Kordia sp. SMS9: one gene and its partner. Each later gene encodes a partner of the first gene's protein in a complex. Links are inferred from orthologs where the notes say so. Each region holds a gene or a part of one and is shown in the gene's direction. Other genes may lie near its edges. The genes, in order: carB and carA.

Region 1 (16,048 bases):
AAAGATGCGGTTAATTGTGCAAATAACTATTTTGCCAACTTCAAAAACAAAGCGGCACTTGAAAAAGAATTGCACGATTTCAAAGCCAAACGAACAAACACAGCAAACGAATGCAATTTCCTAAAAGCACTGACGCACGAATACAATAAAGACATTGCGCCCAAAGAAGACATTCAATTCATGGCGTACGAGTTGATTTCGAAACATCATAAAAATGAAGAAATACTGTCTTTGCTGAAACATTTTGTTACTGATGACACACAACTGACCAAAGATATTTTGCGTTATCGAATGAAAAAGGAGTAGTTGTTTGCGATTTCTGCAAAATCTTTTTCACCAGTTTCTATGATACCAATTTACATTTAAAATGATGGATTGATTACTGTTCGTTTTTTGATGATATAGAAATTCTGGTGAAAAAAAAGTGCATTTTACTAGTGGTGTAAATTGGTATAAGAATGATGAAACTCTTTATTCCTCTAGAGTTTGTAGTGTATTCGGCTTCTTCTTATGAAATATGGTAAAACTCCATTTCAATCCAAATAACGGTCGTAACACAGGAATTCGCTTGATAATCAGTTCATAAATGATAAAACATCCCGCAAAGGTAATCACTGTAATGATGATGAATGACACGTACGCTGGCAATTGATACGGCAATATAAACATGGCTGCCAAATACAACACTAGCATATGAATAATATACACTGGATACGCCGCTTTGCTCAAATAAGACAGTGTTTTACTAGGTTTGTTTAAGTATTTGTGACAAAATCCGAATACGGCAAAAATCCAGCAATTTGATTCTATAACGGTCAAATAGCCAGGTGCTTCGGTAGCATACACTACAAATCGAATGGTGAATAGTACGGCGGCAATCCCAACATACAACCATCGCCATTTGGTGACATTCTGCCAGAAGGTTTTACCAGCATGCATAAACAGAAATCCGAAAAAGAATGCCAACAAGCCTAAAAAGAATCCGTGCCAGTTCTCTGCATACATGGCAAACGGTTTGGGTTGTAAAATCATGACTTCAATCACAAATAAAATATTTACCAATAACAAGCCAAAAGGATTGTTGAATACCTTTGTAAGCCACTTTTTAAAAGAACCATTTTCAGATTTCTTCAAACATAAAAATACAGGCAACAGAAGTAGCACATAGCAGAAAATATTCCCCAAGAACCATAAATGTCCAAAGTGCGGATAATAATCCAAGGCTAATTTGTAATATTTCTGAAACACAAACATGTGCAAAGGCGTGATGGCTACGATTCCAAACAGAAACGGAACTAAAATACGTTTGCTGCGTTCTGCAATCAATTGCAACCAATTTCGCTTGCGCATTGCAAAGTACAATCCCATGCCCGATACATAAAATAGAATCGGAATGCGCCAAATGTTAAGCATGGTCATCGGTTTCCACAAACCATCCCAAAGTTCTTCACTTCTAATGAAAGCGATAAACATGGCCCAAGGTTGAAAAATGATGGCAATATGATAAATAAGCAATAAACCAATCGCAATAACGCGGAGCCAATCAATATCGTGTCTTCTAGTGGTAGATTCCATAAGGAGTTGTTTTTTAAGGTGAATTTTTCTTTGAATGCGTCTTCTAAATACGAGATGTTATTGTAACATCATCGCAATGACAGGATGCGCTTTTTTAACAGTTGCAATATCCAATGTAAAACCCATTGGTTTTAATTGTAAGATGAGCATTTCGTAAATAGGTTTTAACTGCGCAAAATCACTTAGTACAATTTCTCTAGCCGTTGCACCAAAATTATTTTTGATGGTTTTGTCAGCATTAGCATCTATTAAAAGTTGTACCATTTCCACACGTCCAAAAAACGCTGCGGTATGCAAAGCTGTGGAACCGTCGTTATTTTTGATAGACAGATCTGCTTTGGCGTCAATTAATGCTTTTGCAATGTCTAGTTTATTAAAAGTGATTGCGGTAACTAATGGCGTAGAGCCGCTCATAGCTTCTTTTGTATTAAGATCGCTTCCCGCTTTAATATGCTGTCGTACGATGTCTAAATTTCCAGCGATAATTGCCGATTGAATGTCCATTTTTGGAGCTTCAACCGTTGCCGTTTGATCGTTTTTTGCAGTTGTTTTTGAATTGTTTTCTTGTGCGCAAGAAGTTAAAGAAACAACAATTGCAACAATGCACATAAAGATGATTTTTGTAAAGAATACTTGTGGTGTTTTCATAATAAGTTATTTAAAAGTGAATAGTATTATTTTGTTGATACAAAGATGCGAGAAGTCGTGACGCATCAATAAACACGGATGATTCAAGAAATATAAAGTTTGGGGAACGCGTGAAAATTATGGCGCAACAATATAAATTATGACGCAAAACGAGGTTTCATCACACAAAATCAATCACAAAACTGAGAAGTTTCAAGAAATTGTATATATTCGTTTGGAAGCTATAAAAACATGTCAAAAACTTCATTTACGGGCGACTTTTTAGCGAAAGCAGAAGCGATTGTGTTGGAAAACATTTCCAATGAGCAATTTGGTGTTTCAGAATTGGCAGCAGCAACCAACATGAGCCGATCGAATTTGCTGCGAAAAATAAAAAAGCAAACGGAACTTTCTGCTAGTCAATTCATCCGAAACATCCGTTTGAGCAAAGGCAAGGAATTATTAGTCGAAACCGAATTGACCGTTTCTGAAATTTCCTATGAAGTCGGATTTGGCAATACTTCGTATTTCATCAAATGTTTTAGAGAATTGTATGGTGTGCCGCCTGGTGAAATTCGCAAAAAACCGTTGGCATCTGTGGAAGAAATTACGGAAGAAACGATAATGACAACATCAAAAAGTGTTGAGAATTATTCTTCGCAAAAAAGTTTTTTCAATGCACACTTTAACAAAATTATTGTAGTCGCTACTGCGATCACTATTGTGTTGATTAGTTTTTTATGGAAGGAACAATCAAACGACGATTTGCCAACAAAAAATCGTGCAAAATCCATCGCGGTATTGCCATTTAAAAATATGAGCAGCGACTCCACAAATTATTATTTTGTCAATGGTTTGATGGAATCTTCCTTAAACAACCTGCAAAAAATAGAAGACTTACGCGTGATCAGTCGCACTTCCGTTGAAAAATACAGAAATACGACCAAAACCATTGCAGAAATTGCCAACGAATTGAATGTCAATTATATTGTAGAAGGCAGCGGACAAAAAATTGACGATGAGGTTTTATTACACATTCAACTCATTGATGCAACCAATGATACGCCCATTTGGACAGAACAATACAAACATCAATTGGTTGATATATTTTCATTGCAAAATACCGTTGCCAAAAAAATTGCAATGTCTATACAAGCTACGGTTACGCCTGCGGAATTGGCACAAATTGATAAAAAACCTACTGAAAACCTAGAAGCGTATGATGTATTCCTAAGAGGTTTAGAGCCTTTACAAAAACAAACCCAAGAAAGTTTGTTTGAAGCCATAGAATTGTTCAAAAAAGCCACGGAACTTGATCCGAAATTTTCGTTGGCATACGCTAAAGCAGCGATGGCGTACTTTTATTTGGACGTTTATCAACGCGAAAAAAAATATACTAACGAGCTCAATGAAAACGCAGACAAAGCACTATTGTACGATTCCAAATCAGATCAAAGTCTCATCGCGAAAGCTTTATATTATGTCAACAATAGAGAGATCAATTTGGCGGTTCCACATTTGGAAAAAGCGTTGGAATACAACCCAAATGCTGCTGCAGTCGTTTTAATCTTGTCAGATTTGTATGCGAGAGCCATTCCGAATACGGAAAAATATTTAAAATATGCGCTCAAAGGCATTCAACTCAACATTCAAGCGAATGATTCTGTTGGTAAAAGTTTTATCTATTTGCACTTAGGAAATGCGTTGATTCAAAGTGGATTTGTGAACGAAGCAGACACGTATATGAAGCTAGCACATTCGTACAATCCGCAAAATCAATTTACGAAGTATATTCAAGCATATATCAATTATGCAAAACATAGAGACATCAAAAAGTGTACAAATCAGTTAGTCACAGAATGGAAAAAAGATACGTTGCGAATTGACCTTTTACAGGAAATAGGAAAGGTACACTACTATGAAGAAGACTATGAAACGGCGTACCACTATTACAAAAAATACAATGCGCTTCAAAGCGATCAAAAAATAGACATCTTTCCGCAAGAAAACTTGAAAATCGCGATTGTCTACGAAAAAATGGGCGATTCTATCACAGCCAAAAAGCATTACGATAAATATATAACTTATTGTGAAAATGATACGTCAATGTACCAATCGGCAAGTGTGGCAATGCGTTATTTATACGAAGGCGACAAAGATGCAGCGATTGCACAGTTAAAATTGTTTGCAACTAAAAACAACTTTCAATATTGGTTGATTCTATTTTGGGAAGCAGATCCGTTAATGCGCGGACTTAAAACACATCCCGAATACAATGCCACATTCCAAAAAATAAAAGATCGATTTTGGGAAAACCATGCAGAAACCAAAAAGACCTTGGAAGAAAATGGATTGTTGTGATTTTTGATTGAATGTTTTTAAATGCTAAATTTTACATATTGAATTGCTTTTACAAGTCTTTTACTTCGAATAACAAACCGTCACTTCGAGTGAATTTGTGCAACAAATTTGTATCGAGAAGTACTTTGAAATTCTATGTGCTAAATGTTGAATTGCTTCGTTTCATACTACAAACATCCAATCTTAGAAACGTCATTACGCGGAAGTATGACAAAGTAATCTGTTTCAATAAAAACAAAATTGTGCTTTGAAAGTAACAGATTGCCACGAATTTCACATTTCGACTCCGCTCAATGTGAAAAATTCTCGCAAGGACGAATCATAAGCAATGTTGGATTTTAAATGTTAAATTTTACATGTTGAATTGCTTCGTTCTTAGAAAATTTCACAATTCATAGTTGTTCTCGACAGCGCTATTCAGCTTGTCGAAATACAGATTTGGCAGTCGACTGACGTTTAGTTTTCACCACCAAAAAACGCTTCCTACAACATGTAAAAAGCGTTTAAAAATTTTATCATAAGACTTTCAAATTATAACATTCAAAAATCGTACATCGTACATCAAAATATTATCTTCTTCGCATCTGACGATTGCCATAATGCTGTTTTGGAGCACTTGCAGCGCGTTTCATTTGCTGTTCCATCATTTTAATCTGTTCGGTCAGCATTCCGCGTTTATCGAGCGTTTTCGCTTCTTTCATTAAAATCTTCGCTTCGTTCTTACGATTCTTCTGTGCCGCAATTCCCGCTAAGGTCATTTTTACCATTGCCATATCGTGCGACATGCTTAAACCGAGTTTTTCCGCTTTTCGCAGATTTTTCTCAGCCTCGGTTAAATTGCTTTGCGAAGCCATAATTCCATGTAAATAATAATAATAGCCTTGTTGCTTGCGTGTCAGTGCGGTTTGCGGATTCTTAATACGCGCCAACAAACGTTTTGCACCATCAAAATCTTGCTTACGAAGTTTTAAAAATGACAATAAAATAAATTCATTCTTAAAGTACAATAAAACAAAAATGGCTGCTAGTAAAATTAAAAAGATTCCATTACCAATATATCCTTCATAAAATTGGTAAATTGCGAAGGCAAAAATTCCTCCAGCTATGATAAGTTTGATATTTTTGTTGAACATAAATCAGTATATAGTTATCGAGGTTGCAAATGTATAAAAAACAATCGGAAATATTTTTTAAATTCTGTTTGTTAAAGTAAAAACTCTTTGTATATTTGCGCCGCACTTTTGGAAAGGAATCTCGCGTGCGATCATAATTAAATTCAAGAGAAATTAAAGATATTTTAAGTAATGAAAAGAACATTTCAACCATCAAAAAGGAAAAGAAGAAACAAGCACGGTTTCAGAGAAAGAATGGCGTCTGTTAACGGAAGAAAAGTGCTATCCCGCAGAAGAGCTAAAGGAAGAAAGAAAATTTCTGTGTCATCTGAATTGAGACACAAGAAATAATGATATACTAGTTATACAAATAAGGTGTTGTTTTTTTATAAGCGACACCTTTTTTTGTACCCAATGTTTTTTTATTTTTACGCAACACAACACAAACCAACATAATGCCAAAAAGAGAAGACTTAAATTCAATTTTAATTATTGGATCAGGACCAATCGTCATTGGTCAAGCTTGTGAATTTGATTATTCAGGATCACAAGCATTACGCTCACTAAGAGAAGACGGAATTGAAACCATCTTAATCAATTCAAATCCTGCAACCATCATGACCGATCCTTCTATGGCGGATCATGTATATTTAAAACCTTTAAACACACGTTCCATTATTGAAGTGCTGAAAAAGCATCCAAATATTGATGCCGTTTTACCAACAATGGGTGGACAAACTGCTTTGAACTTGTGTATTGAAGCCGATGAAAAAGGAATTTGGGAAGATTTTGGAATCAAACTCATTGGAGTTGATATTGAAGCGATTAACATTACAGAAGATCGTGAAAAATTTAGAGAACTCATGGGGAAAATTGGTGTCGGAATGGCACCACAAGCCACAGCAACATCGTTCTTAAAAGGAAAAGAAATTGCCCAAGATTTTGGTTTTCCATTAGTAATTAGAGCTTCGTATACCTTAGGTGGAGCAGGAGCTTCTATAGTATACGACCCGAAAGATTTTGACGAATTGTTACGTCGCGGGTTGGAAGCATCTCCCATTCACGAAGTCATGATTGACAAAGCAATGATGGGTTGGAAAGAATACGAATTGGAGTTGTTGCGCGATAAAAATGATAACGTTGTTATTATCTGTTCTATTGAAAATATGGATCCGATGGGAATTCATACAGGAGATTCAATTACTGTTGCGCCGGCTATGACCTTATCTGATCGTACGTATCAAAAAATGCGTGACATGGCGATTTTGATGATGCGTAGCATTGGGGATTTTGAAGGAGGATGTAATGTGCAGTTTGCCGTAAGTCCAGACGATCAAGAAGATATTATTGCCATAGAAATCAATCCGCGTGTATCGCGTTCTTCTGCTTTGGCGAGTAAAGCGACTGGATATCCGATTGCAAAAATTGCTGCAAAATTGGCAATTGGGTATTCCTTAGACGAATTAGACAATCAAATTACAAAATCGACATCAGCTTTATTTGAGCCAACGTTGGATTATGTAATTGTAAAAATACCACGATGGAACTTTGACAAGTTTGAAGGTTCCGATCGTACGTTAGGCTTGCAAATGAAAGCCGTTGGTGAAGTGATGGGAATTGGACGTTCGTTTCAAGAAGCACTTCACAAAGCCACACAATCACTTGAAATTAAACGTAATGGCTTAGGAGCCGATGGAAAAGGATATAAAGAATATGACAAAATCATCAGCAAGTTGACCAACGCTTCTTGGGATCGTGTTTTTGTCATTTATGATGCCATTCAGATGGGAATTCCTTTGAGCAGAATCTTCGAAATTACAAAAATCGACATGTGGTTCTTAAAGCAGTATGAGGAATTATACAATCTTGAAAAAGAAATTTCATCTCACAATACCATTGATACCATCACGAGAGATTTACTGTTAGAAGCCAAACAGAAAGGATTTGCCGATAGACAAATTGCACACATGTTGGGTTGTTGGGAAAGTCAAGTGTACAAAAAGCGTGAAGAATTAGGTATTAAACGCGTGTACAAATTGGTAGATACCTGTGCGGCAGAATTTACGGCAAAAACGCCTTATTACTATTCTACATTCGAAGCAGAGATTGAAACTGCTGATGGTGAGCGTTACGTTCACAACGAAAGTATTGTCTCTGACAAAAAGAAAATTGTTGTGTTGGGTTCAGGTCCAAACCGAATTGGACAAGGAATTGAGTTCGATTATTGTTGTGTGCATGGCGTGTTAGCTGCGGCTGAATGTGGGTATGAAACCATTATGATCAACTGTAATCCTGAAACGGTTTCGACCGATTTTGATACAGCAGATAAATTATATTTTGAACCTGTTTATTGGGAACATATTTACGATATCATTCAACATGAAAAGCCTGAAGGTGTCATCGTGCAACTTGGTGGGCAAACGGCGTTGAAACTAGCGGAAAAGCTAGACAGACACGGCGTTAAAATCATAGGAACCACCTTCCAATCGTTAGATTTAGCGGAAGATCGAGGAAGTTTTTCAACCTTATTAAAAGAAAACAACATTCCATATCCAGAATTTGGAGTAGCTGAAAACGCAGATGAAGCGTTGGCATTGGCAGACGAATTAGATTTCCCAATCTTGGTGCGACCTTCGTATGTGTTGGGTGGACAAGGAATGAAAATTGTGATCAACAAGCAAGAATTGGAAGAAACTGTGGTCGATTTGTTACGTAAAATTCCAAACAATAAGCTTCTACTAGATCATTACTTAGATGGTGCGATAGAAGCGGAAGCTGATGCGATTTGCGATGGGGAAAACGTGTACATTATTGGAATCATGGAGCATATTGAGCCGTGTGGAATTCACTCAGGAGATTCTAACGCTACTTTGCCGCCGTTTAACTTAGGCGAGTTTGTCATGCAGCAAATCAAAGATCACACAAAAAAGATCGCCTTAGCATTAAATACTGTCGGATTGATCAACATTCAGTTTGCCATCAAAGACGATATGGTGTATATCATTGAAGCCAATCCAAGAGCATCACGTACCGTTCCTTTTATCGCGAAAGCGTACAAAGAGCCGTATGTAAACTATGCCACCAAAGTAATGCTAGGAGAGAAGAAAGTGACGGATTTTGATTTCAATCCGCAATTAGAAGGATATGCTATTAAGCAACCGGTATTCTCTTTCAACAAATTCCCGAACGTAAACAAGCGTTTAGGACCAGAAATGAAAAGTACAGGAGAAAGCATCTTATTCATTGACAGCTTAAAAGACGATGATTTCTATAACTTATATTCACGTAGAAAAATGTATTTGAGTAAGTAGCACTTCGACAGGCTCAGTGCAGCGCGTTCGACAGGCTCAGTGCCAATGTGTTCGACAGGCTCAGTGCTGTGTGTTTAACTTCGCTCAGTATTCTTTATTGTATGTACTTTGGAACGTTTCAACGTATAACTAAAATAAAACGCTCTCAGAAACCAAATGGCTTTCTGAGAGCGTTTTATTTTGTCTTGAAAGTTGCATTCTTGTGGAAAACCGTAAGGAAAGTGAAAAATAGTTTCTTAAATTTGTAAGAAATAACTGTTTTTTAAGCTTAAAATTCTTATATTTATGATACTTGAAAGATTGCAAGATGTTATTAAATCAGGTTTTGTAAAGGTAAATAATTTTAATTCGTACACACGAAAAAACATTTATTTAAGAAACATTACACACATTAAAAAACTAACCAATCATGAAATTCCAAAGAAAACACCATCTGTTAATTAAGAGTTTTGCACTTATCATTTTAATGGTAAGCATATATGCTTGTTCTGAAGAATCTACCAATACTCAAGATCAAACTGACATAGATTTTAGCAATATTGAAATTGATTTGAGCAAATCATCCTTTGGCAAAGCAATCAACGTATTTAAGTATACTGACAAAGAAGAATTATTAGGTAAAATTGACGCAGCAATGCATCATATCATTACCGATTCTAACGATTTGATTAAAAATTCTGAAACTACAGATTTACTACTGGATATCAACTTTTCAGACGGAAAAGCAGTGATTTTAGGTATAATTGAATTTAATTCAGACACTAAGAAGATACTAAGCGCGCACTATTTTGATCAAAAAACAAATACGTATGCAAAAAGCGTACCTGGCGATTTAGAAAATATTGATCTTGCTAGATGTCTGCAGGGATATACACAACTAGCTTCCTGTGGAAACTTGAGCAATCCGCAACAATGTGTCTCAAACGCAGTCGCTAGTTATCTTAGTGCTGAAATTAGTAATATTGGCGATTGTGCCAATGTTCAAGTGCAAGTTGGTACATTTACAACAAAGGTTTGCGGGAAAAACTGTTAATAAACTCTTTAAAAATATTAGTTAAGTACCCTAATTAGGAAACTAATTCTAATGGTTACAAAGAGTTTTCATCATAACTAATACCAATTCTACTATAAGATGTAACAAATAAGCTCGTTCATTCAGCATTCTATTTTTTCGCGACTATTTTCCGTAACTAAGGCTATGCAAAACATTCGCAGCGTTCTATAATGTCAAAGAAACTTCGCATCTTAAAGTAAAATTGGTATAATATAAAAAATGCTCCCAGAACCTAACTCGGTTTTTGGGAGCGTTTTTTTATGAAATGCCATTAAGAAAAATGATAGTGCTGAAGCAATTTGTTTGTGGAACTAACGAGAGGCAAATTTTTTCACGATCGCTTTTATACTGAGCTTTCTCGAAGTATGTAAAGACATTTCTCTTCTACTTTTACAATAAACTTTTCTCAGTTTATTTAATATCCAATCATCTAATTGTCTAAACAAATTTTGGCACAGGCTATTTAATTCGCTATTTTTATAGGATATGAATATAAAAATAACTGTCTTACTTATTGCCGTTTTCATACTGCTCTCAAGCTGTTCTGATGGAAACAAAAATCTTAATGAAGGTAATGAAACCGCTTTGCCTTATAAAGTGACTAAAGACTTAAAAGCTATCAAAGAAGATGGTGTTTTGCATGCCATCGCTATTTACAATTCTACAAGTTATTTTTTATACAAAGGAATGCCAATGGGTTTTGAGTATGAGCTGTTATCTCGCTTGGCAAAAGACTTAGACTTAGAACTGAAAATAACAATTGCCAAAGATATTGATGATTTATTTGACATGTTGAACAATGGTGATGGCGATTTAATAGCCTATGGTTTAACGATCACTGAGCCTAGAAAAAAGTTGGTAAGTTTTACGGAAAACCATTATGTTACGCACCAAGCTTTAGTACAACGAATGCCCAAAAATTGGCGCTCACTGCCAGGTTATAAAATTGATAAGCATGTAATTTCAAATACATTGGAACTCATTGGCGATACCGTATGGGTTAGAGAAAACTCATCGTATGCTGAAAGACTTAAAAACTTACAGGGCGAAATTGGTTCAGAAATTCCAATAAAATATATCAAAGGAGATAAAACTACGGACGAAATAATTAAAATGGTTGTCAATGGCGAAATTGAGAGAACAGTGGCTGATTATAACATTGCAGCTGTCAATAAAACCTATTATCCAATACTTCATATTGATACCAGAATTTCGTTTTCGCAACGCATTGCATGGGCGGTACGACAGAATTCTCCTGAATTACTAAAAGCCATAAACAATTGGATTATTAAAGAGAAAGAATCAAACGATTACTATGCTATTTACAATAAATATTTTAAAAGTAGGAAATCATACAGAGGAAGAATTAAAAGCGATTTTTACAGCAAAAACAGTAATAAAATTAGTAAATACGATGCTATCATAAAAGAAAATGCTGCTATAATAGGATGGGATTGGCGTTTTCTATGTTCTCAAATATATCAGGAATCACGGTTTAATCCGAAAGCAAAGTCGTGGGCAGGCGCAAGCGGTTTAATACAATTGATGCCAGCTACGGCAAAAGAAGTTGGTGTAAGCAACAGTTTAAACCCAATAGAAAATATACGTGGTGGCGTAAAATATTTGGATAGTATGCGCGAGAAGTTTGAAACTGTTGAAGATTCCATCCAAAAAATAAAATTCACTCTAGCGGCGTTTAACTGTGGTGCAGGTCACGTTTTTGATGCCATGCGCTTGGCAGAAAAAAATGGAGATGATCCGAATCGGTGGGACGAAAATGTGGAAAAGTACATACTAAAATTATCAGAAAAGAAATACTACTCAGATGAAGTCGTGAAACATGGCTTTGTCAGAGGAACAGAACCCTACAAATATGTGAAAAATATATTTTTACGCTACGAACATTACAAACAATTTATTCCGCAATAAAAAACAAGCAACTTCTTAAAAACAAGTATAGGTAAGAGTCTATTTTTATCATAAATTCATGAATCATTTTTTCTTTACGGAAAACCTCATTGTGTATATGTGGGTTTTGTTTTACATTTATGGAAAATAACAGGAAGTTGTTGTGAAATTTGTACCTGTTATTTACTAAATTCAGTATGATAACAGTAATTCTTGTTATACATACGTTACAAGCAAGCTAAAAAAAACAACTCTATGATTTTAGATTTTAAGGAAATACCAAAAGCAAATACTGGGAATGGCGACCAAGATACGTTTGAATTATTCAGTAGAGATTTTCTTGAAATATTGGGATACGAAATCATTCAACAACCTGACAGAGGAGCTGATGGAAAAAAAGATTTAATTGTTCAAGAATCGAGACACGGAATTTCAGGAGTGACTAACATCAAATGGTTAGTTAGTTGTAAACATTATGCACATAGCGGAAAATCTATTAATGACTCAGATGAACCAAATATTTTGGATAGAATTAGTGTTCACGAATGTGACGGATTTTTAGGGTTTTATTCAACATTGCCAGCAACATCTTTAGGCAAAAACTTTGAGGGACTTAAAAAGAAAACTCAAATTGACTCATTTGATAAAGAAAGAATTGAAAAAATAATGCTGGAATCACCAGAGGGAATTAGATTAGCAAGTAGATATTTTCCTATTAGTTTTGAGAAATACAAAGTAGAAAATCCAAAACCAGCCAAAATTTTTGCAGACAAAACAAGCATTCATTGTGAGTATTGTAATGAAGATTTGTTAAAGACTAAAATGGGAATATTTGTAACTATGAGAAGATTTTCAGATTTTGATGTTGAACCACCAGTTCATTATCCATATGAGAAGGCTTATTATAGTTGTAAAGGTAAATGCGATGCTATTTTGAAAAGTAAATATATGCAGGATGAAATGATGATGGACGAATGGGTTGACATTACTGACTTTATATCACCAATTACCTACATTAAAAAACTTATGGCTTGGATGAATTCTTTTCAAAAAGGTGGCGAAAAAGCAAATGACGAAGTCTTTGATAAACTAAAAAGACTTTTTTTAAATGCTTATCCTCATATATCAAGAGAACAAACGACCGAAGAAAAAGAAAAAGTAAAATTCTATCTTCAAAATGGACTAATGGATTGGCTTTAAACATCGGAAAAGCCAGCTTGTATAACATTGTATATAAAAAATAGCGCAAGTCATTGCTAATACGAAGGCTTGGGCGTTTTTGGAAAGTCGCCAAATTTTTAAATTTGACGGTTTCCAATAAAAATATTAATAGTAAAATTTAAAAATTCTGCTTGTGTTTCATCCGAAAAATAATTGCTAATTTGTACGCAACGAGCCATACACAAAACCGTCAGACTGTCTCAAAACCCACACATAATTTTCTATTTATCTTAAATATTCCGATATTTAAGTATGGAATATTTAAAAGGAGATTCTAGGACACAACTTACATTATATACTACTTGTCTTGACGATATGATACCTCAAGATAATTCAGTACGATTTATAGACGAATTTGTCAACACACTTAATTTGCAAGAATTAGGTTTTGATGCCATAGCTTCTCAAGGAAGACCACCTTACAACCCTGCTGATTTACTAAAGTTATATATCTATGGGTATATGAATCGCACTCGATCCTCCAGAGTTTTGGAAAAAGAATGCTCCCGAAATATTGAAGTGATGTGGCTTTTGAAAAATCTTAAACCAGATCATAATACGATAGCGCGTTTTAGAAAAGAAAATCCAAAAGCTATCAAACGAGTTTTCAGGCAAAGTGTAACCATTGCAAAGAACTTTAACTTGATTGGTGGAGTTCTTATCGCGGGTGATTCTACCAAATTAAGAGCGCAGAATAGCAAGAAGAATAATTACAATAAGAAAAAGATTGAACGGCATTTAGCATATATTGATAAAAAACTATCACAATACAATGCAGAATTGGCTACTGCTGATAATGATAGTAAAGCTCAAATTCAGAAAAATATTGAAAATCATAAACGACATCAAGTTAAGTATACGCAGATAAAGCAAGAATTAGAAGCTGATACAACTACTGAAAATCCTCAGTTATCTACGAGTGATCCAGACAGCAGACATCAAATAGTAAGAGGAATGATAACAGAAGTTTGCTATACTGCACAAACTACTGTTGACGAAAAACATAACATACTTATTGATTATAAAGTGACCAATCAAAACGATAAAAAAGCAATGGGAATGATGCTCAGAAGAGCTAAATCTATTTTAAGGCATCATCAGTTTACAGCTCTTTACGATAAAGGATATCATACAGGAAGTGAATTTGATACTGCACATACATTAGGAATAAAAACTTTAGTAGCTATACCAAATATAGGAAGAGCCAGTCAAGCTCCTGATCCTAAATATAATGTAGAATATTTTAAATATGATAAGCACAAAGATTGTTATATATGCCCAAAAGAACAAGAACTAACAAGTAACCAAAATTGGTATAAGACACGTAACTATAAGTTCAAACAATATAAAACCAAGGCATGTAAAACTTGCCCTGTTAGGAACTTATGTACAACAGCTAAAGTCAATGGAAAGATCGTACAGCGAAGTCAGTATGCCTATGCAATTGAAGCCAATGCAAAACGAGTAAAAACCAATGAAACAACATACAAAAAGCGACAAGCTATCGTAGAACATCCCTTTGGAACCATTAAAAGACAATGGGGTTTTGATTATATTATTACGAAACGAACAATTGAATCGGCATCTGCTGATTTTGGATTGATTGCTTTAGCCTATAATCTGAAAAGAATTATCAATATCCGTAAAGCTTCAAGGAGTAGCAAAAAACACTGTTTGTGCCATTTTAGAAGGCTCAACCGCTTACATGAGCCCAAAAAGAGCAATATTGGCGTGTTAAAATCATTATTCTATAAAAGACAAGAAGTATTTAAAATAGCTGCGTAATTTTAAAATTTAGTGTAAATTAGAATCTTAATAGGTAGTTTTGAGACAGACTGCCGTTTTGCGTAATTTGGGAAAATCTTGAAAAGAATAATTTACATACTGATTTTTGGAATTCTATTTGGTTGTTCTGACAAACCGAAAAAATTGAATATTGACCAAATGAAAATGGAAATAGAAATGTATCTGGAATTTGAACCTGGCGGATATTTTATTTCTTGGAACGACACATCGTGCTCTGAATTTAAATCTAGTTGGAATTATTTACAGAAAAGGCCTTACGAACTTTACTGTCATATTTTTAATAAAGAAAGAAATACACTCGGATATTATAGAGGATTAAGCAGTCTGAGACAATTTGCTTATTTTCAAACTAAACCGAATACAGACTCAATCATTGACTTGGAATTTTCAATTGGAATTAATCACTTTTCGGAATTTCTCGCTGAACAGTCAGATGATTATATAAACAATTTTAATGAAAAGTTTGAGGAAAAAATCGAATTTAAGCCTGTAAGAGTGGACTTAAAAACTGACTTGAAAAAGAAAATTGAAATCGAATTAATAAATAGAAAAAACTAAGCACAACAATGGTAACCATTCCACAAACCAATAATTCCAAAAACAAGCCATTCTCAACACTTTTGAGCATTTTCTTGGCTCTTGTTATGAAATTCTAACCTAAGTATTTCATCACGCCAAGATAACTAAAAAGCAAAGAAGATATCTTTACTAATAACGTTGCAAGCAATTAAAAAAATATAAGTATTCTCCCTAAAAAACACAACCCTACATAAAAGAATATAGTACAAACAACAAGTCTCCAATCTTTTCCGTATTTTTACAATAAAAAGAAAAACTAGTGAAGACTTCTTAATTTACTAGGTTAGAAAGAGAAAGGAATACCGAATGAATACTATGAATTTTAATTACGGAAAAGGCTTCACATTCAGTAAGCACATTCCAGAAGAAGTATCGCATTTTGAACGTGTGTTTGATATTTTTAAAGATATTCTTACGCATACTTCAGGCGATATTGAAGAAGCGTTTGATTGGTTGGAAACGCTCGATAAAGAATATCAAATTTTTTCAGATGA
Region 2 (15,643 bases), 4.6 Mb from region 1 along the record:
CGTCAGTTACTAAAAACAAAATTAGTAGACATGGACCTTTCTGTAAGAGCATTAAACTGTTTAAAAGCAGCAGAAGTAGATACTTTAGGCGACTTAGTATCTTACAACAAAAACGATTTAATGAAATTCAGAAACTTCGGTAAAAAATCTTTAACGGAACTAGAAGAACTAGTAAACGTAAAAGGTTTAAGTTTCGGAATGGACTTATCAAAATACAAATTAGATAAAGATTAATTCCTTTGTAATTTGCTCCTCAAACGAGTTGTAGCAAGATAAAGGTAAAAAACAAATGTCATGAGACACGGAAAAAAAGTAAACCACTTAGGTAGAAAAACGGCGCATAGAAAAGCAATGTTAGCAAATATGGCTTGTTCTTTAATCGAGCACAAGCGCATCAACACAACAGTTGCAAAAGCGAAAGCATTAAAGCAATTTGTGGAGCCATTAGTAACTAAGTCAAAAGAAGACACAACGCACAATCGTCGTTTGGTATTCAGTAAACTTAGAAACAAATATGCAGTCACTGAATTATTCAGAGATGTAGCGGTAAAAGTTGCAGACAGACCAGGTGGATATACAAGAATTATCAAATTAGGAAATCGTTTAGGAGATAATGCACAAATGGCATTGATCGAATTAGTGGACTACAACGAAACGTACAACACTGAGAAGAAAGCGAAAACAACTAGACGTAGTAGAAGAGGTGGTAAAAAAGCTACAACTACTCCGCCAGTTGAAACTCAAGCTTCTAACGAAGAAGAATAATGAAAATATAGTCATTATACATAAAGGGATAAACTTTTTTAAGTTTATCCCTTTTTTTATACTCAAAACAGCCATATTTTTGTAACATCAGTGTCAACTGATACATACAACACTAACACAACTAAATAGCATAGCAATATGAAATACCAAAATCGACAAAAAGCACTATTACTTTTGGAAGATGGAACAATCTTTTACGGAAAAGCAATTGGACAACCAGGCACGGCTTTCGGAGAAGTGTGTTTCAACACAGGAATGACAGGATACCAAGAAATCTTTACCGATCCATCGTATTACGGACAATTGATGGTAACAGCAAATGTTCACATTGGAAACTACGGAACCGCAGAAGACGAAATGGAATCGGATAGTATAAAAATTGCAGGTTTAATATGTAAAAACTTTAGTTACGAATTCTCTAGACATGCGGCCGACAGTTCTCTAAAAGATTTCTTAGATAAATACAATCTATTCGCAATCTCAGATGTAGATACAAGAGCATTGGTAAGTTACATTCGAGATAATGGCGCCATGAATGCAGTAATTTCAACAAATGTAGACGATATTGAAGGATTAAAAGCAAAACTAGCAAAAGTGCCAAGCATGGCTGGTTTAGAATTGGCTTCGAAAGTATCTACGAAAGAACCATACATATACGGAGACGAAAACGCAACACACAAAATTGCAGCGTTAGACATTGGTTGTAAAACAAACATTCTACGAAACTTGGCAAAACGCGATGCATGCATCAAAGTATTTCCGTACGATACAACCTTTCAAGAAATGAGCGCATGGAATCCTGATGGATACTTCTTATCCAACGGACCTGGCGATCCAGAACCGTTAGAAAGTGCCATCAAAGTAGCAAAAGAAGTTATTGACCGCGACTTGCCATTATTTGGAATCTGTTTAGGACATCAAGTTATTGCATTGGCAAACGGAATATCTACCTATAAAATGCACAATGGACACCGCGGAATCAATCATCCTGTAAAAAACATGTTGACAGGTAAAGGAGAAATTACCTCGCAAAATCACGGTTTTGCCATCAATAGAGAAGAAACAGAAGCGAATCCGAATGTAGAAATTACACATGTACATTTGAATGACAATACCGTTGCAGGAATTCGCATCAAAGACAAAAATTGCTTCTCGGTACAATACCATCCTGAAGCAAGTCCTGGACCACATGATGGAGAATATCTATTCGATCAATTTATAGAAAACATTCAAAAAGTAAAAACGGTTTAATCACAATCAACAATATGCAGCGAATTCTCTCGATTATAAGTGTGCTACTATTGATAGTTTCTTGTAAAAACGATTCAAAATCTGAAAAAGAAGCTTCTAAAAGTGGAAAGATAACCAAGGTTGTAGAAGTGAACCTTTCTACAGATCAAGAACAATTCTTAGCAACAACGATTGCCTATTTCAAGCAATGCAAAGCGGAAGCTACCAACAGAAACGATTGTCGTAACAGCATTACAGAAATGATCTCTGAATTTTATTCGCTGGATGATTTTAAAAATGAAAACGATCAATACAAAGTATATGATAGCATTCAGGCGATTGTCAAACGATCAAATTCGTGGACAAAACTAGGAAAAGCTAGCAATCAAGAAGTCTTGATAAAAGCACAATCTGCCGCCAATAACGGAAACGCTACCATTGCTATAGATATGTCAGAAACCTACGGACAAGTCGCAATGATCATTCCAGGGAAACTGTCCAAATCAGGCGCATGGAAATTGGAAGTACCAAACGCAGCAGCGTTGGTAAATTACAATGCAGACAAATCGTTTACGGAAAAATCGCTTTCGTATGCGTTCAAATCAACAGAGAATATCGTGTTATTCACGAGAAAATAGTTGCAGTATTTTTTAGGGAAAACGTTTTCGCATTTCATAAAAAAAGGCAAAAATCAAACATCGCTAACATATCCATAAAAGCAACGGCAAAGCTTATAAAACTTGATATAGTTTCGTAAATTAGCCTAGAAGAACAACAGAAAAAGACAAAAAAATGAGCAGAATAATCAACATTCACGCAAGACAAATATTAGATTCAAGAGGAAATCCTACGGTGGAAGTAGATGTTATAACGGAAACAGGAATCTTAGGAAGAGCCGCAGTACCATCAGGAGCATCCACAGGAGAACATGAAGCAGTAGAATTAAGAGATGGCGGAGACGCGTACATGGGAAAAGGAGTGAGTAAAGCTGTTCAAAATGTAAATACAACCATTGCAGATGCTTTAATTGGAGTTTCTGTATTTGAACAAAATCATATCGACAAAGCAATGATCGATTTGGATGGAACTCCAAACAAAGGAAACTTAGGAGCCAATGCAATCTTAGGTGTTTCTTTAGCAGCAGCCAAAGCAGCCGCTAATGAATTGGGAATGCCTTTATATCGTTATGTTGGTGGTGTTTCTGCAAATACCTTACCTGTACCAATGATGAATATCATCAACGGAGGTTCGCACTCAGATGCGCCAATTGCATTTCAAGAATTTATGGTGATGCCTGTAAAAGCAAAAAACTTTACACATGCGATGCAAATGGGAACGGAAATTTTCCACAATCTTAAAAAAGTATTGCACGACAGGGGTTTAAGTACCGCTGTAGGTGATGAAGGTGGTTTTGCGCCAACCTTAGATGGTACGGAAGATGCACTAGACACCATTTCAAAAGCAGTTGCCAATGCAGGATACAAACTAGGGGATGAAGTCATGATTGCGTTGGATTGCGCTGCGGCGGAATTTTACGTAGACGGAAAATATGACTATGCAAAATTTGAAGGGGAAACTGGAAAAGTACGTACGTCTAAAGAACAAGCAGATTACTTAGCAGAATTAGCGGCTAACTATCCAATCATTTCTATTGAAGATGGAATGGACGAAAACGACTGGGAAGGTTGGAAATACCTAACAGAAAAAATTGGAGACAAAGTACAATTGGTTGGAGACGATTTATTTGTAACGAATGTAGAACGTTTATCACGAGGAATTGAAAACAACATCGCAAATTCAATCTTAATCAAAGTAAACCAAATTGGAACCTTGACAGAAACCATTGCAGCGGTAAACATGGCGCACAACGCTGGATATACTTCCGTAATGTCGCACAGATCTGGGGAAACAGAAGACAATACGATTGCCGATTTAGCAGTTGCCTTAAACACAGGACAAATCAAAACAGGTTCAGCGTCACGTTCAGACAGAATGGCAAAATACAATCAATTGTTACGCATTGAAGAAGAACTAGGAGAAGTAGCATACTATCCACAAGACAAAGCTTTTAAAATAAGCTAATACTTCACACACATACAATAAAAAAGCGGTCGAATTTCATACAAATTCGACCGCTTTTTTTAGTTTACGCGCAAGTTACACAAGTTAATTCTTCACAAGCAGTTGCTCTGCACGTTAAAATACCTTCGGTCAATGGCGGTATGGTTGGGTCTGGGCAACCACAGGTTACATGCGGACAATACGAAAATACTCTCGTATACTTTTCTGTAAAGTCGATAATCGTATTGATGACGTCAGACACATCTATAGAGGCATTGCCTCCAAATGTTTTATTCAAATTACTTACCGATTGTTTACGGAGCGTTAAACTCTTCAAATTCTTTTTTTTCATAATATAAAAGTGTTGATTTAGAGTAAGTTATAAAAAAAGAAAATGAGTCAATTACGGTTTTTCCGTAATTAATATGTTATAGGTCAGTATTTTGAAAGAATCTAGGTGTAAATTGGTATTACTAGTGGAAGTTTTAAAACAAACGAATCAACAAAAAAATAAAAAAACGAAAAAAAATAATATCTTTATGACATGACCGACAACAACAAACCAAATGGCTGTCTTGTGAGTTTTCAACGGCTCTTTTCAGGAATAATGGCAATTTTGGCAACCATATTTTTAATCATTGTACTCATTTACTTAACGTATAATGTAAAAATAGAGGGAATATCTTTATTGGTGGTCACGGCAAGTAGCTTCTTTGTACTGCGCTATATTTGGAAAAAAGTAAAGCGAAAATCAACTTCAAACAAACAAGTAATAAAAGGTGTTTTTTCAGACTTCTTCCGAATCATCATTGTATTTGCCATTTTCTCTGTTGTTATGGTAATTCTCGAAAAAAATGCAGGAAATAAAATAACAATAAAAGAAACAGAGAACGATACAGACAAAACAGAAATCGTTACTACAACCGAAAATGGAAATGAAATTCGCTACATTGTCAACAAACAATCTTGGCGTGATTTTGCAGGCAATTGGCATCGGATGGATTTCAAAATAGCCGAAAACAACGTGCAAAAATCTAAAAAAAATCGCCACAGCTTTCGCTATACGCGTAACTTTTCTTGGGGAACTTTTTACAAACACATGGCAGATCATGATCGACCGCTATTGGAACATTTGTACGATTCTTTTAGCAAAATTCAAAAACAAAAAAAGTTAAACAGAAGACAATTTGCCGAATTGATCATTACCAGCATTCAAGACATTCAATACAACTATATAAAATCGTCACCTTGTGATGGAAGTGAAGAATTTCCATGTGTGGGAAATGTGCGACTCGGAATTTTTGCACCTGTAGAATTCAGCGCCAGCTTGCAAGGCGATTGCGACTCCCGAACGGTATTGCTATTTGTATTATTAGCAAAATTTGAATATGATGTCGCTATCTTAAACAGCAATCAATACAAACATTCTGTGCTGGGAATCAATATACCTTCCACAGGAAAATACAAAACACGTAACAGAAAAAAATATTATTTCGTAGAAACGACTGCAAAAAATTATACAATAGGAAATTTGCCAGCAAAGGTGTCAAATGTAGGCTATTGGAATTTTGTATTAGTCAATAAAAAATAAAACTTATGAACACAGATGTATTCTATTTAGCACTTAGTCAACTCGTACTCTCTATCTTTTTGGCGATTGTCATCTTCTTTATTTCCTATAAAATACTGATCAAAATATTTAAACTGAAAGAAGAAAACTTAAACGATTCCAACTTGGCATTGAGTATTTTCTTTTCAGGAATTATCTTTAGTACAGGGTATTTGCTAAGTGGAATCATTCCGTCTATCATCAATGCGATTGGCATGTTGAAAGTGCATGCAAAAGAAAATCTATTTGTAGAAGTTTTAAAATACTCTTCCTTATCATTATTTGTTGGTTTTTTATTGGCAGGTGTCATTCATTTTAGCGCATTTATGTTGACAAAATCTATGACGAAACACGTAGATGAAGTTGGTGAGTTAAGAAAAAATAATTTAGCAGTCGCGATTTTACTCGCTACCATTTTAATTTCCATTACCATCATTGCCAAAGACAGTTTGGTATTTTTGATTGAACTCTTCTTACCACAACCTGTGGTTACGGAATATACGGCGTAGTGTGAATATGAGGTTACTCAAACAGAAAAGTATCAGCAAAACGTATACAAAAACAGGAAAAATATCAACATCATAAAAATCACTTATAATATTGATAATCAATTTTATAGTTAAAATATACCCAAAGCATTTTACAAAAAATTAGACTATTCGTATCTTTAAAAGAAAAGGATAGCTCATGAAAAAAATTACACTACTTCTAATATGCTTCATACCCATATTGCTTCAAGCACAGCAATTGATCTCCATCACGCCCGTAAGTGAAAACACTATTTTATTGCGTTTTGATGAAGGCGAAAAAGATTTCACCAACTTTGATGAATTCTACGTTTACAGCGCGCCCAATGCAAGCTATTATGGACAAATAGATGAAGCACAAGCATTACTTCCTGCAAACTTTACGATTACAAGTTTGGATGATGCTTTGTATGCAACGCCACAACAAGCTATAGCAACGTTTTTTAAATCAAAAGAACAAGTAGCTTTGCAAGAGTATTATGTATATGTACGATTGCCAAATGCGATGGAAAATGGCAAAACATATACCATAAATGTTTCCAATATAAACACACAACAAAACACCTTTTCGCTCACATTTGATACCTTCAATACCTTTTCGGAAAGTATTCATGTCAATCAAGTGGGAATGATAGCAAGTGCTACTGAAAAATTTGCCTACGTATCGCAATGGCTGGGAAAAAACAATGCAGCGAACAGTCACTATGAAGATTTTACAAACTTTATTGGCGCAACCTGTCATGTAGTGCGTGCTTCAGACAATCAAATCATCTATACAGGAACAGGCAATAACGGATTGCAGTTTCGCATGGAAAATACGTTGGCAGATTACTCAGAAGATTTTGCTACGAAATATTGGTACAATTCTCCTGTGTGGGAATTTGACTTTTCAACTGTTGGCATCAACATTCCGACAAGTGATGATGAAGAATATAAAATTGTCATTGAAGGCATTGGAAGTTCGTTTCCTTTTAAAATATCAGATAGAGTCTATGACGATGTGTATAAAACCATTTCCAACAGTTTACTATATCAACGAAGCGGATTTGATCGCGGAAACGAATATGCACCTTTTGTAAAACCAGTAGATCATGTGCCTGGTGTTGATGGTTTTGAAATTACATATTCCAACTTTAGACGTATGGATGTAGATTTTGGTGATGACGAAAGCTTTATACAATTACCAGCACAAGCTACTACGGCTGTCAACCCTACAAATGCGACTGCTTGGATGGTTTCTCCAGATACAATGCCATGGGGAAGTGGTGGACATTTTGATGCAGGCGATTTTGATGTGTACATTCAACATTTAAACTTACCGATTTACGGTGCATTTTTATATCAACTCGCACCAAATGGTTTCTTGGATGGCGATTTAAACATTCCAGAAAATAATAATAATGTTCCAGATGTGTTAGACGAAGTACAATGGACACTTGATTTTTTTAGACGTACCAAAGGACCTACAGGCGGAATTTGTGGTGGAAAAGAAACCAACGGTTATTACGGGCCATCTTACAACGATGGTTCAGGAAATTCTTCTTCCGAGCAAATGTGGTATGTATATAAAGAAGATCCTGCGGCTTCGTACGTGTATGCAACGGCAGCAGCTTTGTTTTCACAAGCATTAAGTGTTGCTGGCGATGCAAACAATCAAGCAGATTTGTATAAAAACGAAGCGATTAACGCGTACAATTGGGCAAATGCCAATGTCACAATAGCAGATTTAGATCAATTTTTTCAAGGAATCAGTTACGCCGGAAAAGTAAAAGATTTAAAACTGTCAGCAACGGCAGCTTTATACAGTTTAACAGGTATGCAAGAATATTTGGACTATTATCTCAACAATTCGGTAGTCACAACGCCGACAACCTTACTCTATCAATATCAAATATATGATGAATCGTTAGCAAACTGGATATTTAGCGTGATTCCGCAAGACAAATGGGGAAATTTTGACGCAGTTGCCATCAATTTGCAAAGCACACAAATTCAAGCCATCAATTACTGGAGTGCTGTTTGGGGAACAGACGATATCAGTCTAAAACCAATTCGTTTCATAAAATCGCAATACCAACCGCCAATTTTGGGTACTACTGGTTCTACGCCGCAATTGATGCCGCAAATCATGTCGCACTATCACACACAAGACACGCAATTACTCAATAAAATGTTGTCAAGCAACGACATGTTATTAGGTGGAAATCCTGAAAACAAAGTATACATTACACGTGCCGATTTGTTTGGTGCAGAGCGGTATTCCAGAGAAGTATTGCACGATGCAGCCATGAGCAACGCAGGAAATGCAATTCCGGGAATTCCATTATATACGCATCATTTGGACGGACAAGAAAACTTTGTCATGTCGCCACCAATTGCCGATTGGCCATATATGGAAATGAACTTAGATGCTAGAGTTTACTTTTTACAATCAGAATTTACGATTCATCAAAATACTATACAAAGCATGATGTTTTATGGATATCTTAATTCGATATTCAATCCAGATTTAATTTTGAATGTTCCTGAAAATCCTTTTAATGAAACACAACGACTCGTCATATATCCAAATCCGAATGACGGAATATTTAGAGTCAACTGGCAATCCAATAGTACATTCAACGAAGCATGGTTGTACGACATTAATGGACGAAAAATAGACTTCAAACAAAACGGCGTCTTTGCTGAAAACGGTATTGAAATTGAAACAGGTTTGCTCACGGAAGGTATTTATATCTTAAAAATAAACTTAGACGATGATATTATCACGAAAGAAGTAAACATTCGATAACTAAAAAAAAGTTAATTATAGACAAAAGAGTCATTTTATGCAGGCATAAAGTGGCTCTTTTCAGTATTACTAATAGATATTTATAAATTACGAGTGATTTCCCCCGTGTAAAGTCGTCAAGAATATATAAGTTAAGTACTTTAGCAAATGCAAATTCTTCCCCAGACAAATTTGCTCAAAATAGCTTCATTTTACAATAAGAACTCAATGTATGTCACCATGTATTTTGAAAATTGGTTGATACACTTTACATGCATTTTTACAAACCGATTAAATCCTATACATGAGATTAAGACTACTATTTGCATTATTGATTTTTACAAACATCATTTGGGCAACTACAGAAACACCGCCACCTTCCAACGACAACTTTGCAAACGCTATTCCGGTAAGTTGTGGAGGAAATTATACAGCATCAACAGCTGAAGCAACGTTAGACGAAAACAATGCGCCTGATGGTTTTGGGGCAGACTTAGATGCACCAAATATTTGGTATTCGTACACAGGTAATGGAATTCCTGAAACCATTACGTTAGATTTATGTGCTTCTGGATACGATACTTCGTATTTAATATACACGGGAACTTCTGGAAATTTAACCTTGGTGGCAGGAAATGATGACAATGAAGGCCAATGTGGGCCCGGATATCGTTCGTATGGAACCTTTGAATCTGATGGAATAACGACATATTATATTACAATAACAGGATACAACCCAACAAGTATTGGAGCGGTTGATTTAACTGTTTCTTGTTTGCCAGCAGACATTGTTTATATAACAGACGCAAATTTTGAACAAGCATTAATTGATTTGGGAATTGATTCGGGAACGGTAAATGGATATGTGTCAGTTGCCGATGTTGACCAAGTAAATGACTTGAATATCAGTAATAAAAACATAACAAGTCTATCAGGAATTGAAGCGTTTACAGCACTTGAAATTTTAATTTGTAATAACAATGCAATTCGTTCTATCAATCTAGAAAATCAACCCAGTTTAACTTTACTAAATTGTAGCGACAATGACTTAACATTTCTAAGTGTAAAAAACGGTAACAATACTAACATAACGTCATTCAACGCTTTAAATAATTTTGATTTAGCTTGTATTGAAGTTGATAATACTGCATACAGTACAACGAACTGGACGAACATTGATAGTGGAGTTAGCTTTACACAAAACGACTGTACAAACGTAACATTTGTGCCAGATGATAATTTTGAGCAATACTTAATAGATCAAGGACTTGATGATGTATTGGATAATTATGTACTAACAAACAACATAAATACGATTGAAGTGTTTTCTATATCCAGTCGTCAAATTCATGACCTTACAGGAATAGGTGGTTTTACAGCGCTGGAAGAATTAAATTGCACAAGCAATGAGTTGACGAGTTTAGATTTATCTCAAAATGTAGCATTGCGCAGATTAAAATGTTATTTTAACGAGCTTACCAGCATAAACTTAACGCAAAATACAGCGTTAGAAAGATTGGAATGCTTCGTAAATAATTTAACTACAATTGACCTCACACAAAATACGGCACTTAACTATTTACGAGCAGAGCTGAATCCTTTGGGCACTCTTGATCTGAGTCAGAATTTGGTATTAGATTATATAAATCTCTCAAGAACACAATTAACAGCCATAAATCTTACTGCTAACGTTGCATTAGAGAATATTGTGCTAACGAACAATTTACTGACAAGTATAGACGTTTCTCAAAATGTGAATGTAAAAGGTCTTTTTGTGGACGATAATTCACTAACAAGTATAAATGTTGTTACCAATCAAGCTTTGCAACAATTTTATTGTGACAATAACGCAATTGAATATTTAGACTTGTCAAATAATACGCAACTAGTTTCATTACAAGCTTCAAACAATGCACTGACAGGTATAGACTTGAAAAGCGGAAACAATACCATACTTCCAAGTGCTATCGGTGGCTTTTTTGACGTAACTGGCAACCCAAACTTAACATGTATAGAAGTGGATGATGTAGCATACAGTACTACAAATTGGACAGATATTGATCCGGGACTTACGTTCAGTACAAATTGTAATCCATCACCAATTCCACCGAATGATGAGTGTGTAGACGCGATTCCAGTACCAATAAGTGACGGCGGTTGCAACACAACGGTTTCAGGAACCTTGGCAGGCGCAACAGACTCAAATGTATACCAATGCTTTGGAAACACGAATAGTTTTTCAGATGTGTGGTACAGTTTTGTTGCCACAGATACAGCACACGATATTAAAATATTAAATACTTCAGGAATAAACTCTAGCGTATTTCACACGGTTATTGACGCACAAACGTATTCCTGTGGAAACATTACGGATGCAGTTTACTGTACGGATGCACTTGAACGACAAGCAACAGGATTAACGATTGGAGACACCTATTACATTCAAGTATTTACAGATGTAGCAAATTCAACGGAAACATTTGATGTTTGTGTATCCACACTAAATATTCCAGGACAAACTTATGTGCCAGATGATAACTTTGAACAAGCACTTATTGATTTAGGATATGATGATGTTTTAGATGATTATGTAACTACGGCAAACATTAACACGGTTGAAACGTTAGATGTTTCAAGTGAAAATATTGCCGATTTAACAGGAATCCAAGGTTTTACTGCATTAAAAAATTTAAAATGTACATCAAATAATTTGATAAGTTTAGATGTTACTCAAAACACAGTCTTAGAAATTTTAGACTTCGGACTAAATAACATAACAGCTATTGATATAACGCAAAACACTGTCTTAAAAATATTACGATTCCAACAAAATAGTTTATCAAGTATTGATGTTTCACAAAATGTTGATTTAGAAATTTTTGCAGGAATGTTCAATGGGTTACAAAGTTTAGATGTAACCAACAATACAAAACTAACACTCCTAAATTGTTGGAGTAATGGTATCGACGAAATTGATTTGTCTCAAAACCCAGATTTAGAATTCTTATCTATGAGAATAAACGATCTAGTAAGTTTAGACATATCAGCAAATCCAGTACTAAGAAGTTTAGATTGTCATGCAAATGAACTAACATCATTAAATGTTCAAAACGGAAACAATTCAAACTTTACAACATTTGTAGCAACTAACAATTCTACATTGAATTGTATTCAGGTTGATGATGTAACGTATAGTACAACCAATTGGACACAGATATCAAGTGGTTCAAGTTTTAGTACGGATTGTGGTTATCTTGAAAATGATGAATGTGTAGACGCGATTCTAGTACCAATAAGTGATGGCGGTTGCAACACAACGGTTTCAGGAACCTTGGCAGGCGCAACAGACTCAAATGTATACCAATGCTTTGGAAACACGAATAGTTTTTCAGATGTGTGGTACAGTTTTGTTGCCACAGATACAGCACACGATATTAAAATATTAAATACTTCAGGAATAAACTCTAGCGTATTTCACACGGTTATTGACGCACAAACGTATTCCTGTGGAAACATTACGGATGCAGTTTACTGTACGGATGCACTTGAACGACAAGCAACAGGATTAACGATTGGAGACACCTATTACATTCAAGTATTTACAGATGTAGCAAATTCAACGGAAACATTTGACGTATGTGTGTCTACAAATACAATTCCTGGACAAACCTACGTGCCAGATGATAACTTTGAGCAAACACTTATTGATCTCGGATACGATACAACGCTAGACAATTATGTAACTACGGCAAATATTAACACCATAACATCTTTAAACGTAGTAGGCAAAAATATCGCAAGCCTAACAGGACTTGAAGACTTCACAGCATTACAGTCGCTCGATTTTTCAATCAATAATGTTACTACAGTAGATCTTACTCAAAACGCTCAATTGAGATTCTTATTACTTACCGGAAATTCACTAGCAACTATCAATGTTTCTCAAAATCCACTCTTAAGAGGGTTAACTGTTGAAGAAAATTTATTGACAACTATCGATGTCACTCAAAATCCACTTCTAGAATCACTAAACATTTCAAAAAATTTATTTACGTCTATCGATGTTACTCAAAACGCTGGATTAACTAATCTAGATGTAGGAGAAAATTCACTAAGCCAAATAAATGTCACTCAAAATCCTGTTTTGGCCTTTTTAACACTAGATAAAAACAATTTTTCTGCCGTAGACGTTACAAACAATCCACTACTTTCCAGTTTATCTGTTGAAGAAAATTCATTGACAACAATTGATATCACCCAAAATCCAGTATTATTAGGTGCCTATTTTGGATACAACCAATTAACAACAATTGATGTTTCTCAAAACCTAGCACTAGAAACGCTAGTTGTTACTGCGAATAGCCAAATTTCAACAATAGATGTTTCTGTAAACGCAGCTTTAAAAAATTTAAGGATAAATAGCACACAGATATCAGAAGTAAATGTTTCAAATAATCTAAACTTGGAAGGTTTGTCCGTGTCAAATTGTCCCATAACTGGAGTTGATCTTACTGCGAATGTTGCACTACAAAATTTAGGTGTCGTAGGAAGCCAATTAACTACGATCGATGTATCTCAAAATCCAGCATTTGTAAGCTTATTTTGCAGTAATACAAGTACACTTACCAGTGTAAATATTCAAAATGGAAACAATACAAACGTTACAACCTTCTTTGCTTTAAACACACCAAATCTTACCTGTGTTCAGGTAGATAACGTAGCATATAGTGCAGCCAATTGGAGTAATGTAGATGCTGGAATAAATTTCAGTGCAAACTGTGGTTTTCCTGTAAACAATACCTGTGTAACCGCAATCAACGTCCCAATAAGTGGTATTGCATGTAACAATGTAATAGAAGCGACAATAGTTGGTGCTACGAACTCTAATTCGCTACAGTGTTTTGGAAACAATGCAAACTTTACGGATGTGTGGTTTAGCTTTGTAGCCACCGAAACAACACATAAAATTGCATTACAAAACCTAACAGGTTCGCCAAACTTTCTTTGGCACTCCCTAATTGATGCTCAAGCATATACCTGTGGAAACATTACAGATGCCATTTACTGTACAGATGCATTAGAAGATACCGCAACAGGATTAACAATAGGAAATACGTACTACATACAAGTATATTCACATGTAGCAAATGCAAATACTACATTTGACATTTGTGTGACTTCATTTGCAATTCCAGGGCAAACATACGTTCCAGATGATAACTTTGAGCAAGCACTCATTGATCTCGGATATGACATAACTTTAGATAATTACGTAACAACAACAAATATTTCTGGCATTGAAAACTTAAACATCTCAGAAAGAAGTATTGCCGACTTAACAGGAATTGAAGATTTTACAGCGTTGAAAGAATTAAGATGTGAAACAAACAATCTTACAAACTTAAATATCACGCAAAATACACAACTTACCCTTGTTCACGCATTTAACAATACGCTAACAAACGTCGATTTTACACAAAACACAGCGTTGGTGCAACTATTCATATCAAACAATCAATTGTCGACTATTGATGTATCTCAAAATACAGCATTGGTAGATTTAGGTATTTTTACCAATCCGCAACTAGGAAGTATTGATGTATCTAACAACTCAAACTTAAAAACATTAAATATAAGTTATACACCAGTTTCAGAAATTGACGTTTCCAACAACTTAGCTTTAGAACGATTGTCATTTGTAGATTGCCCTATATCAGAAATTGACGTAACAGCCAATTTAGAATTGAGACAATTAAGTACTTCGCAGAGTCTAGTGACAAGCGTTGATGTATCTGGAAACCCATTATTTGAATGGATATCTTGTAGAAACAGTCCATTGCTTACACAATTAAACTTGCAAAATGGAAACAATACGAATTTTGTATTTTTCCTAGCTACCGATACGCCAAACCTAACCTGCATTCAAGTAGATAATGCTGCCTACAGTACTGCAAATTGGACAAATATTACTCCAGGAACAAGTTTTAGTACAGATTGTGGGTATCTTACGAATGATGAATGTGTAGACGCAATTAACGTCCCAATAAGTGATGCTACATGTAACAATGTAATAGCCGCGACAATGGCAGGTGCAACAAACTCTAATTCGTTACAGTGTTTTGGAAATAATGTAAACTTTACGGATGTGTGGTTTAGTTTTGTTGCCACCGAAACAACGCATAAAATTGCATTGCAAAACCTAACAGGTTCGCCAAACTTTCTTTGGCACGCCCTAATTGATGCAGAAACATATACCTGCGGAAACATTACAGATGCTATTTACTGTACAGATGCATTAGAAGGTGAAGCAACAGGATTAACCATAGGAAATACCTACTATATACAAGTATATTCACATGTAGCCAATGCAAATACGACATTCGACATCTGTGTATCTACAAACTCAATTCCAGGACAAACCTACGTGCCAGATGATAACTTTGAACAAGCATTGATCGATTTAGGCTTAGATACCACCTTAGACGATTACGTAACCACAGCAAACATCAACACGGTAAACGACCTAAACATTCGTAATTTGGGTATTTTTGACCTTACAGGAATAGAAGACTTTGCCGCTTTAGAAATCCTAAACTGTGGCTTAAACTTTTTGGGTGAATTAGATCTAAGTCAAAACACAAACCTTAACTATCTCATTGCAGACAACGCGGCGTTGGTTGC

What was found.
Region 2: the proteins of carB (region 1) and carA are in contact, whole or in part, in a solved structure (PDB 1KEE), measured with the Escherichia coli proteins. The link is inferred for Kordia sp. SMS9 from one-to-one orthologs.

Annotation. Positions count from the first base shown.
Region 1 is NZ_CP031153.1:4,617,159-4,633,206, reverse strand. Bases 5,823-9,186 are described here. They hold carB (carbamoyl-phosphate synthase large subunit), read left to right. Parts: upstream 5,823-6,130; coding sequence 6,131-8,986; downstream 8,987-9,186. Other genes in these bases: rpmH (50S ribosomal protein L34), read left to right, coding at 5,868-6,026. Outside these bases: KORDIASMS9_RS19630 (hypothetical protein), read left to right, coding at 1-306; KORDIASMS9_RS19625 (acyltransferase family protein), read right to left, coding at 472-1,575; KORDIASMS9_RS19620 (ankyrin repeat domain-containing protein), read right to left, coding at 1,633-2,223; KORDIASMS9_RS19615 (helix-turn-helix domain-containing protein), read left to right, coding at 2,455-4,563; KORDIASMS9_RS19610 (DUF2892 domain-containing protein), read right to left, coding at 5,133-5,696; KORDIASMS9_RS19595 (hypothetical protein), read left to right, coding at 9,396-10,019; KORDIASMS9_RS19590 (transporter substrate-binding domain-containing protein), read left to right, coding at 10,527-11,969; KORDIASMS9_RS19585 (restriction endonuclease), read left to right, coding at 12,204-13,148; KORDIASMS9_RS19580 (IS1182 family transposase), read left to right, coding at 13,422-14,954; KORDIASMS9_RS19575 (hypothetical protein), read left to right, coding at 15,033-15,533; KORDIASMS9_RS19570 (VWA domain-containing protein), read left to right, coding at 15,861-16,048. UniProt on the Escherichia coli protein: Large subunit of the glutamine-dependent carbamoyl phosphate synthetase (CPSase).
Region 2 is NZ_CP031153.1:51,777-67,419, reverse strand. The notes cover bases 1-2,959. They hold carA (glutamine-hydrolyzing carbamoyl-phosphate synthase small subunit), read left to right. Parts: upstream 1-903; coding sequence 904-2,016; downstream 2,017-2,959. Other genes in these bases: eno (phosphopyruvate hydratase), read left to right, coding at 2,788-2,959; KORDIASMS9_RS00225 (hypothetical protein), read left to right, coding at 2,031-2,633; rplQ (50S ribosomal protein L17), read left to right, coding at 295-765; KORDIASMS9_RS00240 (DNA-directed RNA polymerase subunit alpha), read left to right, coding at 1-234. Outside these bases: more of eno, read left to right, coding at 2,960-4,077; KORDIASMS9_RS00215 (hypothetical protein), read right to left, coding at 4,142-4,408; KORDIASMS9_RS00210 (hypothetical protein), read left to right, coding at 4,601-5,647; KORDIASMS9_RS00205 (DUF350 domain-containing protein), read left to right, coding at 5,653-6,174; KORDIASMS9_RS00200 (glycoside hydrolase family 9 protein), read left to right, coding at 6,353-8,983; KORDIASMS9_RS00195 (leucine-rich repeat domain-containing protein), read left to right, coding at 9,267-15,643. UniProt on the Escherichia coli protein: Small subunit of the glutamine-dependent carbamoyl phosphate synthetase (CPSase).